Regions from separate parts of the Marinicrinis sediminis genome, predicted to be linked through region 1. Evidence: riboswitches for the same ligand, from Rfam matches in the RefSeq annotation. Region 1 holds a riboswitch; the other holds the start of a gene.
The links. Region 1 has a riboswitch for cyclic di-AMP ahead of ACFSUC_RS08040 (3D domain-containing protein). Riboswitches for the same ligand answer to the same signal wherever they lie in the genome.
Positions count from the first base shown of each region.

Region 2: it holds a riboswitch for cyclic di-AMP, as region 1 does, so the genes downstream of both, ACFSUC_RS17950 (C40 family peptidase) here and ACFSUC_RS08040 (3D domain-containing protein) in region 1, are expected to answer to the same signal.

Region 1 covers NZ_JBHUMM010000012.1:44,359-52,147, reverse strand. The annotation lists gene ACFSUC_RS08050 (HD domain-containing protein) at 1-989, shown strand, start outside; gene ACFSUC_RS08045 (TatD family hydrolase) at 1,007-1,777, shown strand; cyclic di-AMP (ydaO/yuaA leader) riboswitch at 1,958-2,142, shown strand; gene ACFSUC_RS08040 (3D domain-containing protein) at 2,417-3,550, shown strand; gene rnmV (ribonuclease M5) at 3,708-4,280, shown strand; gene rsmA (16S rRNA (adenine(1518)-N(6)/adenine(1519)-N(6))-dimethyltransferase RsmA) at 4,273-5,160, shown strand; gene yabG (sporulation peptidase YabG) at 5,334-6,197, shown strand; gene veg (biofilm formation stimulator Veg) at 6,337-6,612, shown strand; partial or broken gene ACFSUC_RS08015 (small, acid-soluble spore protein, alpha/beta type) at 6,756-6,929, shown strand; gene ispE (4-(cytidine 5'-diphospho)-2-C-methyl-D-erythritol kinase) at 7,134-7,789, shown strand, end outside.
Region 2 covers NZ_JBHUMM010000044.1:26,108-33,896, forward strand. The annotation lists gene ACFSUC_RS17925 (transglycosylase domain-containing protein) at 1-561, shown strand, start outside; gene ACFSUC_RS17930 (SMI1/KNR4 family protein) at 732-1,259, shown strand; gene ACFSUC_RS17935 (YwhD family protein) at 1,446-1,964, opposite strand; gene ACFSUC_RS17940 (M1 family metallopeptidase) at 2,179-4,179, shown strand; gene ACFSUC_RS17945 (hypothetical protein) at 4,208-5,056, shown strand; cyclic di-AMP (ydaO/yuaA leader) riboswitch at 5,154-5,290, shown strand; gene ACFSUC_RS17950 (C40 family peptidase) at 5,300-5,785, shown strand; gene ACFSUC_RS17955 (cryptochrome/photolyase family protein) at 5,931-7,316, shown strand; gene ACFSUC_RS17960 (hypothetical protein) at 7,393-7,789, opposite strand, start outside.

The DNA.
Region 1 (7,789 bases):
GGCCCACCGAGGAAAGGCTGCTCTGTCTGTGTGCGGCTTTGCTGCATGACATCGGTCACGGGCCATTTTCCCATTCGATCGAATCGGCTTTCGACACCGATCATGAAGAATGGACATGCCGAATGCTCAGAGAGCAGACGGAGGTCAACCAAGTGTTGTCGAAAGTGTCTGCCGATTTCCCCAAGAAAGTGGAGCAAGTCATCTGTAAAACCTATCCCAAAGAAATTGTCGTCAGCCTTATTTCCAGTCAACTCGATGCAGACCGGATGGATTATATTTTGCGAGATGCGTATCATACGGGAGTCAACTACGGAACCTATGATCTGGAGCGCATGATTCGCGTGCTCAGGCCGCATCGCGGACATGTGGTGGTGAAAGAAAGCGGCATGCATGCTGTAGAGGCCTATCTCATGTCCCGGTATCAGATGCATTGGCAGGTGTATTTCCACCCGGTTACGCGCAGCTCGGAAATCATCTTGCGAAAGATGTTCGAGCGTGTCAAATATTTATACCTGAATGGCTACGCATTTGACTTCTTTCCTCATCCACTGGGGGCATTGATTGAAAATCGAATAGAGTCGAAAGAGTATCTACTACTGGATGAATCGTTCATGCAGATGTCTATGATGCAGTGGACCCACGAACGGGACGAGATCCTGGCAGATCTGTGTGATCGCTTCCTTCATCGAAGATTGTTCAAATATAGTACGATGGAGTTACTGGATGAGAGGAAAATTCGAAACATGCGCCAGCAGGTCGTGCAGGCTGGCTATGATCCGCAATACTATCTGGAAGTTGATTTCCCCGCCGATCTCTCCTATGATGTGTATCGAGCCGGGGAGACAGACGGTAAAATTCCCATTTATCTTTGGAATGATCGCGGGAAGCTGATCGAAATCTCGAAAAAATCAGATATCATCCGATCGATCAGCGGCGTTCAGATGGGTACCCATCACCTGTATTATCCCGAAGGGATGTCATTTATCTAATTGAAAAGGAGACGCATATGTTAATCGATACGCACACACACTTGGATGCAGACGCATTTGTAGAAGATCAGGAACAAGTGATACAGCGAGCTCTCGATCAGGGAGTAGAACGGATGATCAATGTGGGTTTTGATCGCAAGACGATTACTTCTACGCTGGAGCTAGCCGAGAAATATGACTTTATCTATGCCGTAATTGGCTGGCATCCCGTTGATGCCGTGGACATGACGGAAGAAGATTTGAAGTGGATCGAACAGCTTGCCACGACACATCCCAAAGTGGTGGGCATTGGTGAAACGGGTCTGGACTATCACTGGGACAAGTCGCCAAGAGCCATTCAGCAGGACGTATTTCGCAAGCAGATTGACCTGGCGAAGCGGATTGGAAAACCGATCATTATCCACAACCGGGACGCCCACCAGGATGTGGTTGATATTCTAAGAGAAGAGAACGCCTCAGAAGTAGGAGGCATTATGCACTGCTATTCTGGCAGCTGGGAAATCGCCAAACAGTGCCTCGATATGAATTTCTATATTTCATTTGGCGGTCCGGTCACCTTCAAAAATGCCAAGCAGCCCAAAGAAGTACTCAAAAAGGTGCCATTGGACCGTTTGCTGGTAGAGACAGATTCCCCTTATTTGACTCCTCACCCCTATCGAGGAAAGCGAAATGAAAGCGGTTATGTGAAGTTGGTGGCAGAGGCAGCAGCAGAGCTGACAGGGAAAACTTTTGATGAAATCATCCGAATAACTGGAAATAATGCCAAAAAAGTATTTGACATCTTTTAAGATTAGTGTTTATTCGAGAGAAAATCAAAGCAATTTCGCAAGAAACAATTCTTCCTCCAGCTTTTTTTTCGATTTTGATCCTGTTTTCAAGTTTTTTTCATAAAATCGCATTTTATTAAACCTTTACAGTCTATCAGAAAGTGCGTAATATTCTTTCTTAGAAACTTCATATGCAATTCCAATTGCACATCGCTTTATTTCCTAATTGGAAAACGGGGGACCCAGATTGAAAACATGGCTGCACATTCGACCGATCGAATTGTGAAGAATGGTATCTTGGGGTGAATTTGATTCCACTCGAATCAATAGGGCATCTCTTGGCCCGAATCCGACAGCTAACCTCGTAAGCGTCTAAGAGAGAACCGCTGCGCATTCACGAAGAGCAAGATAGCTAAAAGCCGCGACCGGACTTCTCCGCACCCGCTGGCTTTTTTTGTTTTGTTCGGGCAAGCAAAGGCAACCCATACAGAGAGCCGAGCTTGAGACAATTGGAATGTAAGAAGGGCCTGCCTCATACAATGTGGAGCATGAGGAGGTTTCCGCCATTACAGGCACTATGAAGAAATTAAAATACAGTCGCGTCAAAACAGTCATCATGGATACACCTACAAGGCGGGACTTTGAAGGAGGGCGAAACACGTGTCGTTTCAATCAAACGAAACCGAACCCGTGAAGCGATCATCCGCAATGTCATTCGCATACCCGTTTACACGCGGAAATAAAAAGTGGTATATGATCATCGGAGCCGCGCTGCTGGCCAGTGTGATCGGCTGGCTGCTATGGTCACAACTGACTGCAGCCAAAACGGTCTATCTCTCCGTAGATGATCAGCCACTAGAAATCAGCACCAAGGCCGAGACGGTAGCAGAGCTGCTGGAAGAGGAAGAACTGGTCATTGGTGAGTTCGATGAATTGAATGTGCCTTTGGAAAAGGAAATCGCGGATGAAGATCACATTCAAATCAAGTATGCTGTACCCATTCAGTTAACGATTGCTGGTGAACAGGAAACTCGTTACACGACGGCGGCTACTGTCGGAGAAGCGCTGGCGGATCTCGGCGTTGCGGTAGATGGGGAGGACAAAATTTTCCCAAGCAAGCTGGAAGCCATCACGCCAGACCAGAAAGTAACCGTCATAGATATTGAGAAGAAAGTCGAAGAACTGGAGGAATCCATTCCTTTTGCCCAGGTGAAGGAAGAGGATCATGCCCTGACCAAAGGCAAGCAGCGACTTGTGCAGGAAGGGAAATCAGGCAAGAAAGTTTCCCAGATTGAGAAAATTTTCGCCGATGGCGAGCAGGTGTCCGAGTCTATTCTGGCCACCTCAGTCGTGGAAGAAGCCATTGATGAGATTATTCAGATCGGGATGAAGAATCCGGTGACGGTACTCTCTGCCACTTCTCCTGCAATTGCAGAAGCCACGATGAACAGCACGACTTTTTCGTACAAGCAAGTATTGAACAACGTGACGCTCACCGCATACGATGCCGGTGTAGGCTCCACAGGTAAAGACAAATCTCATCCACAGTACGGTGTGACGTATACGGGTACGACCGTGGCGGAAGGAAGAACCATCGCTGTCGATCCCAAGGTCATCCCGCTTGGCTGGTGGGTGTATATTGACGGAATTGGCCTCCGAAAAGCGGAGGATACAGGAAGTGCGGTGAAAGGCAAGCATATCGATGTCTATATGGAAAGTGTCGATGAGGCCAAGCAGTTTGGCAGACAAAAGGGATATACGGTCTATGTGATCGGTCCCAAAAAACCATCCTGACACAGAACCGGACATTTTGTTCATGTTTGACTTTATATCGTGCAGCGGACAGGAGAGGTGGATGCACCTCTTCTTTTTTTTGTCGAGAAAGGATATGATGGTACAAGACATTCACCCACTCCTGTTCGTTATGGGGGTGTGGGAAGGGAAGGACATAATGGACAAAATACGGATACAGGAATTTATCGTCGTGGAAGGCAAGGATGATACGAACGCCATCTTGCGGGCCGTTGAGGCAGATACCATTGAAACGGGCGGGTCTGCGCTGAATGCCTCCACCATCGAGACTATCCGCTTGGCCCAGCAGCGAAGAGGCGTGATTATCTTCACTGATCCCGATCATCCGGGCGAGCGTATCCGCAGTCTGATCCATGAACAGGTGCCAGGCTGCAAGCATGCCTTTATTGATATAAAGCGAGCCAAATCAAAAGGAAAGGTTGGCGTCGAGCATGCCGATCCAGAAGCGATTCAGGACGCCCTCCAATCCGTTCATACCATAGCAATTGCGCCTGTAGATGAGGTGTGGACGATTCATCATCTCATGAGAGCGGGTCTGGCAAGCGGGGCTGGTTCGGCCGAACGCCGCAGCCGAATGGGCGAGTTATTGAAGCTCGGCTCCTGCAATGGCAAGCAGTTCCTCAAACGTTGCAACCAGTTTGGCATCACGGTCGATGAATTCGAACAAGCGCTCCGTACAGTGCACAAAGAGGAGGAAGAGCAGCATGGATAAACTGGAGGCGATCGGTTCGCCGTCCTATACCAAGCGTATTCTGAGACAGTACGGACTGAATATGAAAAAAAGTCTGGGACAAAATTTCCTGATGGATCAGAACATATTGCGCAATATTGTAGCCGCTGCGGAGTTGACGCAGGAAAAGGCTGCGCTGGAAATCGGACCGGGGATCGGCGCACTGACAGAAGTATTGGCTCAAAAGGCCGGTAAAGTAGTCGCACTGGAAATCGATCAGAGATTGCTGCCGATTTTGGGACAAACGCTGGCGCCGTATCCGCAGGCCAAGGTGCTTCATCAGGATGTACTGAAAGCGGACCTTCATCAATTGTTTCGCGAAGAATTCGCAACCTGGGGCAAGGTAAGCGTCGTGGCGAATCTGCCCTATTACATTACGACCCCTATCATTATGAAGCTGCTGGAAGCGAAACTGCCATTAGAGCATATCGTGGTCATGCTGCAGAAGGAAGTGGCGGAGAGAATGACCGCCAAGCCGGGCAGCAAAAACTATGGCAGCCTCAGCATTGCCATTCAATATTACTGTGAGACCGAACTCGTCGCCACGGTGCCCAAGACGGTGTTTGTTCCGCAGCCGAACGTCGATTCAGCCGTTATGAAGTTAACGATGCGCAATGCGCCAGCCGTTGAAGTGAGTGATGTTGACCTGTATTTTGAAGTGGTCCAGTCCTCATTTGCTCAGCGAAGAAAAACCATCGCCAACAATCTGGCACAGCGTTTTTTTGGCAAGGACAACAAAGAGCAGCTGTTGGCAATCCTGGAGAGCAGCGGCATCGAGCCAAGCCGGAGAGGCGAGACCCTCACCATGGAGGAATTTGCTGGACTGACGGAACAACTGAAGCCCTTTATCACGAGTCGCTGATCCCCATTCAGGAGCGTGCGGCACCCCTTGCGTACGTCCTGTTCGATCCCGGACTAATTTTAAAACAATCTCAAAGCAATCGTAGACCCATCCCATTCCGATCGTGGACCGTTCGCTGTGACAGGAACCGAACTAGACCTTTGACCATAAGATAGTCGGAGGAGGGATTCGGGATGAAAATAGGGGATTACTGTATACGCAAATCCTATGGCGGCGACGTCATTTTTCGGGTTGAACAGATAGACGGACACATAGCCATTTTAAGAGGGACCGAGTTTCGATTGATTGCGGATGCCCCGTTAACCGATTTGACCGCCGTGGAGGAGCCGAACGAACATCCCGCACATCAGTTCCATGCTCGTTTTGCCGAGGCACGGGAGCAAATGAACCGATTTCGGAAGGATCAGATTGACAAACAGATGCGTACGATGCAGGAAGCCGGAATTGATTCGGAATATTTTGAAGTCCCTGGCAAGGTGCTGCATCTGGACGGAGATGCCAGCTATCTAAGAAAGAGCATGGATCTGTACGGGAAAATGAAGGTGCCGGTCGAAGGGCATTATGTAGCGGAGCGGGAAATGCCTGAAGCGCTTCATCGACTGCTTCCGATGGTGAAACCGGATATCGTCGTCATCACCGGACATGACGGCATGCTCAAAAAGGAACACGCGGAGAGCAAATATCACTTGAACAGCTATAAAAACTCCACCCATTTTGTGAAAGCCATCAAGGTGGCCAGGCAATTCGAGAAGAATCGGGATACCATGACCATTATCGCCGGTGCGTGTCAGTCTCATTTTGAAGCCCTGTTGCAGGCGGGCTCCAATTTTGCCAGTTCGCCGGGACGCATTCTGATTCATGCGCTGGACCCGGTTCAGATTGCCTGCAAGGTGGCCTACACCTCTATACAGGAAAGTGTCAACATGCTCGATGTAATACGCAATACCGTCAGCGGGCTGAAAGGCATGGGCGGGATCGAATCAAGAGGCAGCTATCGAATCGGTCTGCCCAATCTGATGAATGAGTCAGCAGAGTGATTGAAAGCGATTGAAAAAACAGAGAGATTAAGCACTTTTTCCATTGACAAAAACTTTGACTGGCTGATATAATTATTAGCTTGTTTGACATACCGCCCTTTTATCTATATAATGTAGAGGAAAGAGGTGGTACTTAAACATGGCAAAAAACTCTTTAGTTGATATCAAGCGCAGTCTTGAGCCACATGTAGGTTCCAGAGTGCTGCTGAAGGCCAATGGAGGCCGCCGCAAGACCATTGAAAGATCAGGTGTGCTGGAAGAAACCTACCCTTCCGTATTTATCGTGAAGCTGGATCAGGAACAGCATGCGTTTAAACGGGTTTCATATAGTTACGCGGACATCTTGACGGAATCCGTAGAAGTAACAGTTTGCAAGGACGACGGACAGGTTCGGATTTCGCTCGTCCAACATTAAATGGGACGCCCAGGGGTTTCCCGAGATAGGAAAGCAAAAGCAGTGGAGGGATGCTTCCACTGCTTTTGCTTTTGTTGTATAGACGGTGATGTGCCCGCACATACTACAGGGGCACATACTTCTGTCAAAGGGAGATGATGGTGATGGCACGTCGCAGACGAGGCACGATGTCCGAATCATTCAAATATGAACTGGCAAAGGATCTGGGGTTTTACAATACCGTTCAGGAAGAAGGCTGGGGCGGCATCAAAGCCAAGGATGCCGGGAATATGGTGAAACGCGCCATTCAGATGGCCGAGCAAGCTGCGCAGCAGAAGGTCGAACAGCCAAATGGAGCAGGCTATCCGTCTAACGGCATGCAGACGTACGCCAATCCCCAACAGACCTATCCGCCTTACCGGCTAAGAGGCTAGCGTGTGATGGAACAGCTAGGAGCGATGCTCTTAGCTTTTTTTATTGCCATTTGTTATAGTAAGAGTTATATCCAATTGTATGAAGATGGAAGGCAATGGGGGTGCTTCATGAAAATTTATGAGAAAGCTCCGGCAAAAATCAATCTCAGCCTCGATGTATTGCACAAGCGTGACGACGGCTATCATGAGGTGGAAATGATTATGACCATGGTCGATCTGGCAGATCGACTTGAAATGGAGGAGCTCCCAAGAGATACGATCATGATTACCAGTCAGGCTGGCTACATACCACTTGATGAGAAAAACCTGGCCTTTCAGGCTGCCAGGCTGATCAAGGATCGCTATGATGTCAAAAAGGGTGTCTACATTCATTTAGATAAACAAATTCCCGTCGCAGCCGGACTCGCTGGCGGGAGCAGTGATGCGGCCGCTACCTTGCGGGGACTGAATCGGCTGTGGGGTCTGAACATACCGGAACAAGAGCTGCGGAAGCTGGGTGAAGAACTGGGTTCGGATGTTCCGTTTTGTGTGAGTGGGGGAACCGCGCTTGCTAGCGGAAGAGGAGAGAAGCTTACCTATCTTCCTTCGCCTGCCCCCTGCTGGGTCATATTGGCCAAGCCGCCCATTAATGTTTCCACTGCTGAGATCTATGGCGCCTTGAAAGCCGATGAAATTCACCGCCATCCTGATACGAGGCAGATGATCCAATCGATTGAAAATCGTGACTTTGATCAGATGTGCCAGGCGCTCGGCAACGTGCTGGA
Region 2 (7,789 bases), on a different contig from region 1:
GGGCAGGTGTTGTATGAAGCACAGCCAGAACCGGTCCGAGTGGTGGAGGCCGCTTATACTTATGTCCTGACTTACTTAATGGAAGGGATATTTGACAGCGGGGGGACAGGCAGTCGAGTCGCCCATCTTCTGAAGCGTCCAGTCGCAGCCAAGACCGGAACGACGGACAGTGATGCCTGGATGGTAGGCTATACGCCCGAACTGTCCACAGCCGTCTGGGTCGGATATGATCAAGGCCGGAACATCAGCAGCGTCGAATCCACGCTCGCTGCACCCATCTTCGCGGAGTTCACGGAAAAAGTGCTGGAGGCGATTCCACCCAAACTGTTTCCGGTACCGAAGCAAGTCGTTCATGTATATGTCGATGCCGAAACCGGACTACTCGCCACACCCGATTGTCCTCACACCCGACTGGAAGCCTTCGTGCGGGGCACTGAGCCTTCCGAATATTGCCTGGCCCACGTCCAGGAGGCAACTGAACAGGAAGACGCTCCGCCGCCTGTGGAAGAAGAGACACACAGCTCCTGGTGGGAAGATGTGAAACGGTGGTGGAATGATTAAGCATCGTCCAAAATCGCGATCATGATAGCATTATCTATGAATTTGATGGTATTATTTACTATAATGAACAGATTTTCTATTAAACCATCTGTGCTTCATTGTTAAATGATGGCATCAGCTCAATTTCTCTTTAATAGGATGGTGAGGAATGCTTAATGAGGTGAGGGGAAATGAAAAACAGTAAAATGAACACGATTTTAAACAATCTCCAAATCAGGCTCTCTGAAAATGATGGTGTGTTGACGGTTCCATATGATGACGGCAGTTTGCATCCTGCTACCTTCCGATTCCATGAGCCACTATCCAATGAGAAGTTGCTTCGATTTGAGCGCGATCTGGCATATTCACTTCCGGAAGATTACCGTAGCTTCCTTTTGTATTGCAACGGCTGTCGTCTCTTCGATCACCCGTCATATGGGGGAGAAAATTATTTGCACTCTATCGATCAGATCGTCTTGTACACTTATGAGGAAGATGAAAATGAGGACCAATATCTGAAGATCGGTTACTTTTGCCAAGACGATCTTGTCATTGATCTAGAAGCGCATGCACAAGGGGAACCCCATTATATCCTTGTCAAAGGCATGCTGGACGATTTTGCTGAGGCCAGACCGCTGCACATGAATTTCGAGCAGTGGTTTGAGCGCTTTCTGGAAACCCACGGGGAGAAATTTTGGACTTTGACTTCTTTGGATTAACTCCTTGACAGCGAAGGTTTCCATAGCCTGTATGGCGTGAGCCCACAATTAGAAAAGAGGCAGTCGCAAGCGCGTCTGCCTCTTTTCTGTGTCCTAGTGTGTAGATGTGCAACATCTACCCGTATTGTATAAGATATTCCCGGATCATACAACGGCTGACACATAATCGCCATAGAAAATAAAGGCTTACTGCGTCTCCGTTTCCAGCTGACTCTTCAGTTCCTCCGGCGAACGCTCCCACATTTCCTGATTGTTCTTGATCAACGCCGCCTTGAGCGCCGCTCTCTCCTCTTCACTCAAGCCGTTCAGCACATACTTTCTCTTCATGGCCTTATCCATCAAGTTGACATGATTGGCAAGAACCTTCCATCCTCTTCTGGCCTCGGTGTCGATCTTCATCTCACTCGCTGTTAATCCGGCGTAATACGTTCCTTCCTCAGTCCGGTCCACTGCGACCCATACGATCCAGCATGTTCTCCCGTTCGGTACCTCGGACAAGTCTGTTGAAAATTTGATTCCGCGCTCCACTTTGCTTTTTGCATGCATGGCACCAAGGTCTACATACGCATCGGGACCATCGATAATGATACTGGAAACCTGGCTTAGGTCCACGCTTCCCGCACCAAAGCCTTTATGCTCTTTTTTATTTGAAACAATATTCAGCGACAGCTTCTTTTTTGCAGGCTGTTTGTCCTGTTTGTCCATGTATAATGCCCCTTCCATGATATCCCGTGTTTCGGCGATACTTCCCTGCATACAGGGACGCCATCCTTGTATTCGTACTTATCTTACCATAATCCCGGGCCAAATGCCGAATCCCATCTCCAGAGCGAGATGGGCTCAATTCCGGGCGGACATGACTATTCGATTGACAAGCTGCATATATATAGGGCAGATGCTTGTCAATGAGGTGAAATCAATGAAAACACGTAATTCCTGGCTGTATGCCTTCATGGTTCCTGCTGCTTCGCTCATTCTCACCTTTGCCTTTCTCACGTATTTATTCCAGCCCCCTTCCTCGCAAGGAGGCCCAGCTCTGAGCGTCCTGGCTCCCGACGCAGGCAAATCACCCGCTCAGTCTCAACTGACTCCCGATGCCCAGGTGAAGCCCGAGAAGCCGAAGCCTGTCTCGCTGAGCAAGCGAGTCTCTGAATATCATATTGAAGTGAAGCTGGATGAAGAAGAGAAAGCGTTGCAGGGACAACAGACTCTTTCATGGAAACATCCGGGTGTCGAACCGGTTAAAGAAGTCTATCTGCATATGTATGCCAATGCCTTCGAATCCGAGCAGACGACCTTCTACCGGGAATCCGGCGGAAAACTTCGCAATGAGGAGGTCACTGACGCTTCATTCGGTGGCATCCAGCTGACTTCATTGAAGGAAAACGGCGATGAGATTATCCACCGCGTTCAATACGTGCAGCCGGATGATGGCAACCCGCACGATCATACCCTGCTCAAGGTTCGACTGTCCGATCCGTTAAAGCCTGGCGAAGAATTGCGGCTCAAGATGTCCTTTCACGTACAGCTTCCAGCGGTATATGCAAGAATGGGTTACGCGGATGATTTCATCATGGCTGGACAATGGTTTCCCAAAATCGCCGCATATGAGACAAAAGGCACCCGTGGACGAGAAACAGAAGGATGGAATCTGCATCAATATCATGGCAACTCGGAGTTTTATGCGGATTTTGGTATTTACAATGTAAAAATTGATGTACCTTCCCAATACATCGTGGCAGCAACAGGTTTTCCCGCTTCCCGCACCCAGTTGACAGCGAAACGGAAAGTGTATCATTTCTATGCGGATGACGTGCATGATTTTGCGTGGGCGGCATCCCCGGACTTCGTTTATGTGGAAGAACCATTCTCCGCAAAGGCCATCCCCGGTGTGAAAATCAAGCTCTACCTGGACCCTGCACACGAACACCTGAAGGATCGCTACCTGTTTGCGGCCAAACGTGCGCTCTCTCAATACAGCAACTGGTATGGCACCTACCCGTATTCGACGCTCTCCATTGTCGTTCCGCCAGAAGAAGGAAAAGGAGCAGGAGGCATGGAGTATCCCACCCTCATTACAGCGTGGGGAGCAGAATCTGACAACCCCGGATATGAACTGGAGCGGGTCATCGTACATGAGATTGGCCATCAGTATTGGTATGGCATGGTCGCCAGCAATGAATTCGAAGAAGCCTGGCTGGATGAAGCCTTTACCTCCTATGCCGAGGACAAGGTCATGGAACAAGACTTCGATATGGTACCGCCAACCCCGGTTGAAGCCCTATACATGACGCAGCCGGCCCCTATGCAGCAGGAGAGCTGGGCCTATGACAGTCACCGCCATTATGCAGAGAATGTATATACCCGTGGCAAATTGATTTTACTGGCAATCGAGAAAGACATCGGGGCGGAACAGATGAAGAAGGTGCTTCGCACCTATTTTCAACAATGGAAATTCAAGCACCCGTCTACCCAGAGTTTTCAGCGTATCCTCGAACGCGTCACAGATCAGGACTGGAACCCGTTTTTCGAGCAATATGTCTACGGTTCTCACATGTCTGACTTCCGTGTAGCCAGCATTCAGACCCATCCTCATCCAGAGGACACTTCCGCCTACGAATCCATGGTGAAGATTGAACGGAAAGGCGGAACGGTCAAACGAGTATCCATCCTGTTTCATTTTGAGGACGGACAGGACGTGGTGAAGATTTGGGACGGACAGGAGAAAGAAGGCCTGTTTTCTCTCACCTCAGAATCACCGCTGAAATGGGTCGCGATTGATCCACTCTATCAGTTGCCACTTGAGAACAAGCGTGTGAACAACTTCATGCATGCGGAAATCGACAACGCGTCAAAAACAAAATGGACCACATCAGCCTCACAACTGTATGAAACACTGCTAGGACTGCTTGCCTGGTAAAGCGATATTGAACTGGAGGTGCAGACCATTGAAAGGAATTCTGAAGACAGGCTGGAGTCTGGCATGCAAGCATCCTGGGCTTGTCCTGTTAGGTTATCTTTACTCATTTGTTTGGGGGTTTTTTCTCTATAAATACTGGCATGCCATCGTGGCTTCCCTGCTGGTCCGATATCCGGGCGAATCGCTCTCTCATGTGGATACACGCCTGTTTTGGCTGGAGTTCCATTTCCAGCTGACCAAGACAGATCTGATTATGCCCTATGTATGGACTTTCTGTATCGTGCTCCTGCTGCGTATGCTAGTAACCCCTCTCATCCATGCTGGCGTTTATTACACGTTTTATCAGACCGGGCAGGTTATGCATTCGCGCGCCCACGTGCAGGCGAGAGAGAAGCGGGTATTTCTGACCGGGGTGAATCGATACGGCAAGATTTTCAGTATGTACTACCTGCTGCGCATCATTCTATCCATCGCTCCCCTCTATTTCCTGTATCCACACTGGATGCAGAAGCTGGAGGGACAGGCGGACTGGAGCAGCTATTTCCAGGAGATCGGGCTTTCGCTATCGCTCTACATCCTCTATGTACTCAGCTTGTCCGTCCTCTTCATGTATAATCAGCTTCGGCTGTTAAGCGGTATCCGTCTACTGCAGGGCGGTGTCATGCTCATTCAACTGCTTCATCGTCTGCTCCCGCTCAGCCTAATCTTGCTTACGGCCATGATCTTCATCTGGGGCGCCTCGCATTTCATTTCCTGGGTAATGGCAGGATTCATGGCGCTGATCCTCTATCAATGCTTCCATCTCGTGCGTGTACTGTTTCGGTTCTGGGAAATTGGCAGCCACTATTCCCTATGGATACAAAAAATAGAAAAATAATGAAGCGCAAGGCATGAAAACGAAGCAAAAAATAAAAAAATTGTCGTTGAAAGCAGGAGAAAAGGCTTTCAAAGCGAATACCCTTATGTCACACTAAAATTGAAGCATGCCGAATTCCCTTAATTGGGAAGCGGGGGAACCACTCCGGGTGAATTGACGACGCAGCATGTATCGTCATAGGGAACCTTCAACCGAACCCATCAGCTAACCTCGCAGGCAATGGAAGGGGTATTTGTGTTGAAAATGTCTCGTCGCATCATCCTGCTTTTATTTGTATTTATGTTTGCTTTTTCTGTTCAGGCAAGTGCAGCCTCTCCACTGGAAGAAGAAATCAACAAGTTGATTGGCATTGATTACAAATGGGGCGGCGAAGACCCGGATGGCTTCGATTGTTCCGGCTTTACGAAATATGTATTTGCCCAGTTTGGCATTGAACTGCCGCACTGGTCCAAAGGGCAGTCCTACAAAGGCAATCCGGTAGCCAAGGAAAATATGCGGGCCGGAGACCTGGTATTCTTCAATACGAGCGGACAGGGTATCTCCCATGTGGGCATCTACCTTGGAAATGATCAGTTTGCACATGCTTCCAACAGCGGTGTGATGATCAGCAGTATGAATGAAGATTACTATGCCAAGCGATATGTAAAATCCCGCCGTATTCTCGGGCTCTATTACTATGAGCGCATCGCCATAGATGTAGAGGAAAAAGACGCAAAACAAGCTGGCTGACCCAGCACCCTTTATATCTGACCTATATGCATGTATGGCATAGGCCGAAAAGCACAGTTCCCGAACTGTGCTTTTTTATTTGTATTTCCTCTCTTCTTCCATTACCCTTAGCGTAGGACACTGAAACGAACAGGGGGATGCCCAGTTGATTATTTTTATTCATCGACGTGATTTGCGAGTCCAGGATCTGGCTGCCTTCGAGTATATCGTTCGTACCAACCAGCCGAGCATTCATCTGTTTATTCTTGACCCCTTTCTACTTCGCAAAAACCGTGCAAATGAGCACAGCGGTCGCAACTTTTTGCTGCATTTGACAGCCCTCAAGCAGGCCTATGAGAAATGGAAGCATCCATTCTATATCCTGTACGGCTCACCAGCAGACATCATCGCAGAGGTTCTGGACCATACTTCAGCAGGCGAGGTCGTCGCCCATCGTGATGTCACCCCATACGGTAAGCAACGCGATCGTGAATTAAAGAAAGTGGTAGAGGGCAAGGGAGCCAGATGGACGCTCCTCCTCGATCATCTGCTCATGGACCCTGCTGATTTCCAGTCTTATGCCCATCGCACCGAACCTTATAAGGTCTTTACGCCTTTTTTCAATAAATGGAGCGCGTACATGCATACGTACACACCCGCTCCCTACACGACCCATATCCGGCACCTCCATCCCGCCTCATTCCATGTGCACGATGCTCGGCTCCACGCCTATGAGATGCCTGAAGCCCTCGAACAAACGCTCAAGCAAATGGAACCGGAAGCCGTGCGGCTGCAACCCGAAGAACGACTCACCACTTTTCTCGATGAAGCACTGCTCCATTATGAACAGAGACGAGATCGGTATGGGCATGAAGAGGCTACAAGCGGAATCAGCCGTCACCTCAATGTGGGGGCCCTTTCCATCCGCGAGGTGTATCAGCAAATGATGGAATATCCAGCGCACAGTGTTTGGCGCAGACAACTGGCATGGCGGGACTTTTACCTGTACCAGGCCATGCTGGACCCCTTTTACTTCGAGTACGAGAAGCACTATGACTTGGAGCAGCTGAGCGATCATCATTTTCAGGCATGGGCCACTGCACAGACCGGCATTCCGATTATAGATGCGGCCATGACCCAACTGAATGAAACCGGAGAAATGCCCAACCGACTGCGCATGATCACCGCCATGTTTTTCACCAAAAATCTGCTCTGTCCCTTTCCACTGGGGGAAACCTACTTCCGTTACAAGCTGGCGGACTATGACAACACCCTCAACCGCGGTGGATGGCTGTGGTCTTCTTCACTCGGCTATGATGCCTCCCCCTATTTTCGAGTGATGAATCCGGTCAGCCAGTCACAGAAATTCGATCCCGACGGTCGATATCTCCGCAAATGGCTGCCTCATCTGGCTGCGCTACCGGACCGAGATATTCATCTGCCCCAGCCACGTGCGATCGTGGACTTGAAAAACTCCCGCGCCCGAGCCATTGAAGTATATAAGGGCATCCTCAGCAAAGCAAAATCGAATCCTGAACAAGAAAACCGCTAAGGAGAGGCTGCCCAGCTCTTCTCCTTAGCGGTATGTTCACAGATATATGCACACGTGTATACGTACTTGCATGCTGCTAAATGGTCCACTGGTCATGAATAATCCCTACGAGATACCAGCTTCCCTCGTGTTTTTCAAAAGCCAGTCTGAGACTGCGCCAGTCCATTCCTTCCAGTGACGCATCCATTCCTGCGATATGGTATTCCACAAGATTGGCATTCGGATAAGCTTCGAAGGCATTATTAACGGTATTTCCCTGACCGATCCGGTGATTGTAGCCGACATCATCGGCCTCCAGAAACGGAGCGTCGTAGACAAAGGTTTTCATATACGCTTCCACCGTCAGTTCGATCGGCTCCCCGCTTCCGTCAAAAGAGCCCCACACCCGCTTCTCCTTGCTTTCCCACGCCTGCATGAGCTCTTCCGGACTGAACTGTTGATGATCCTCTACATTGACATAAGCATAGGGACTG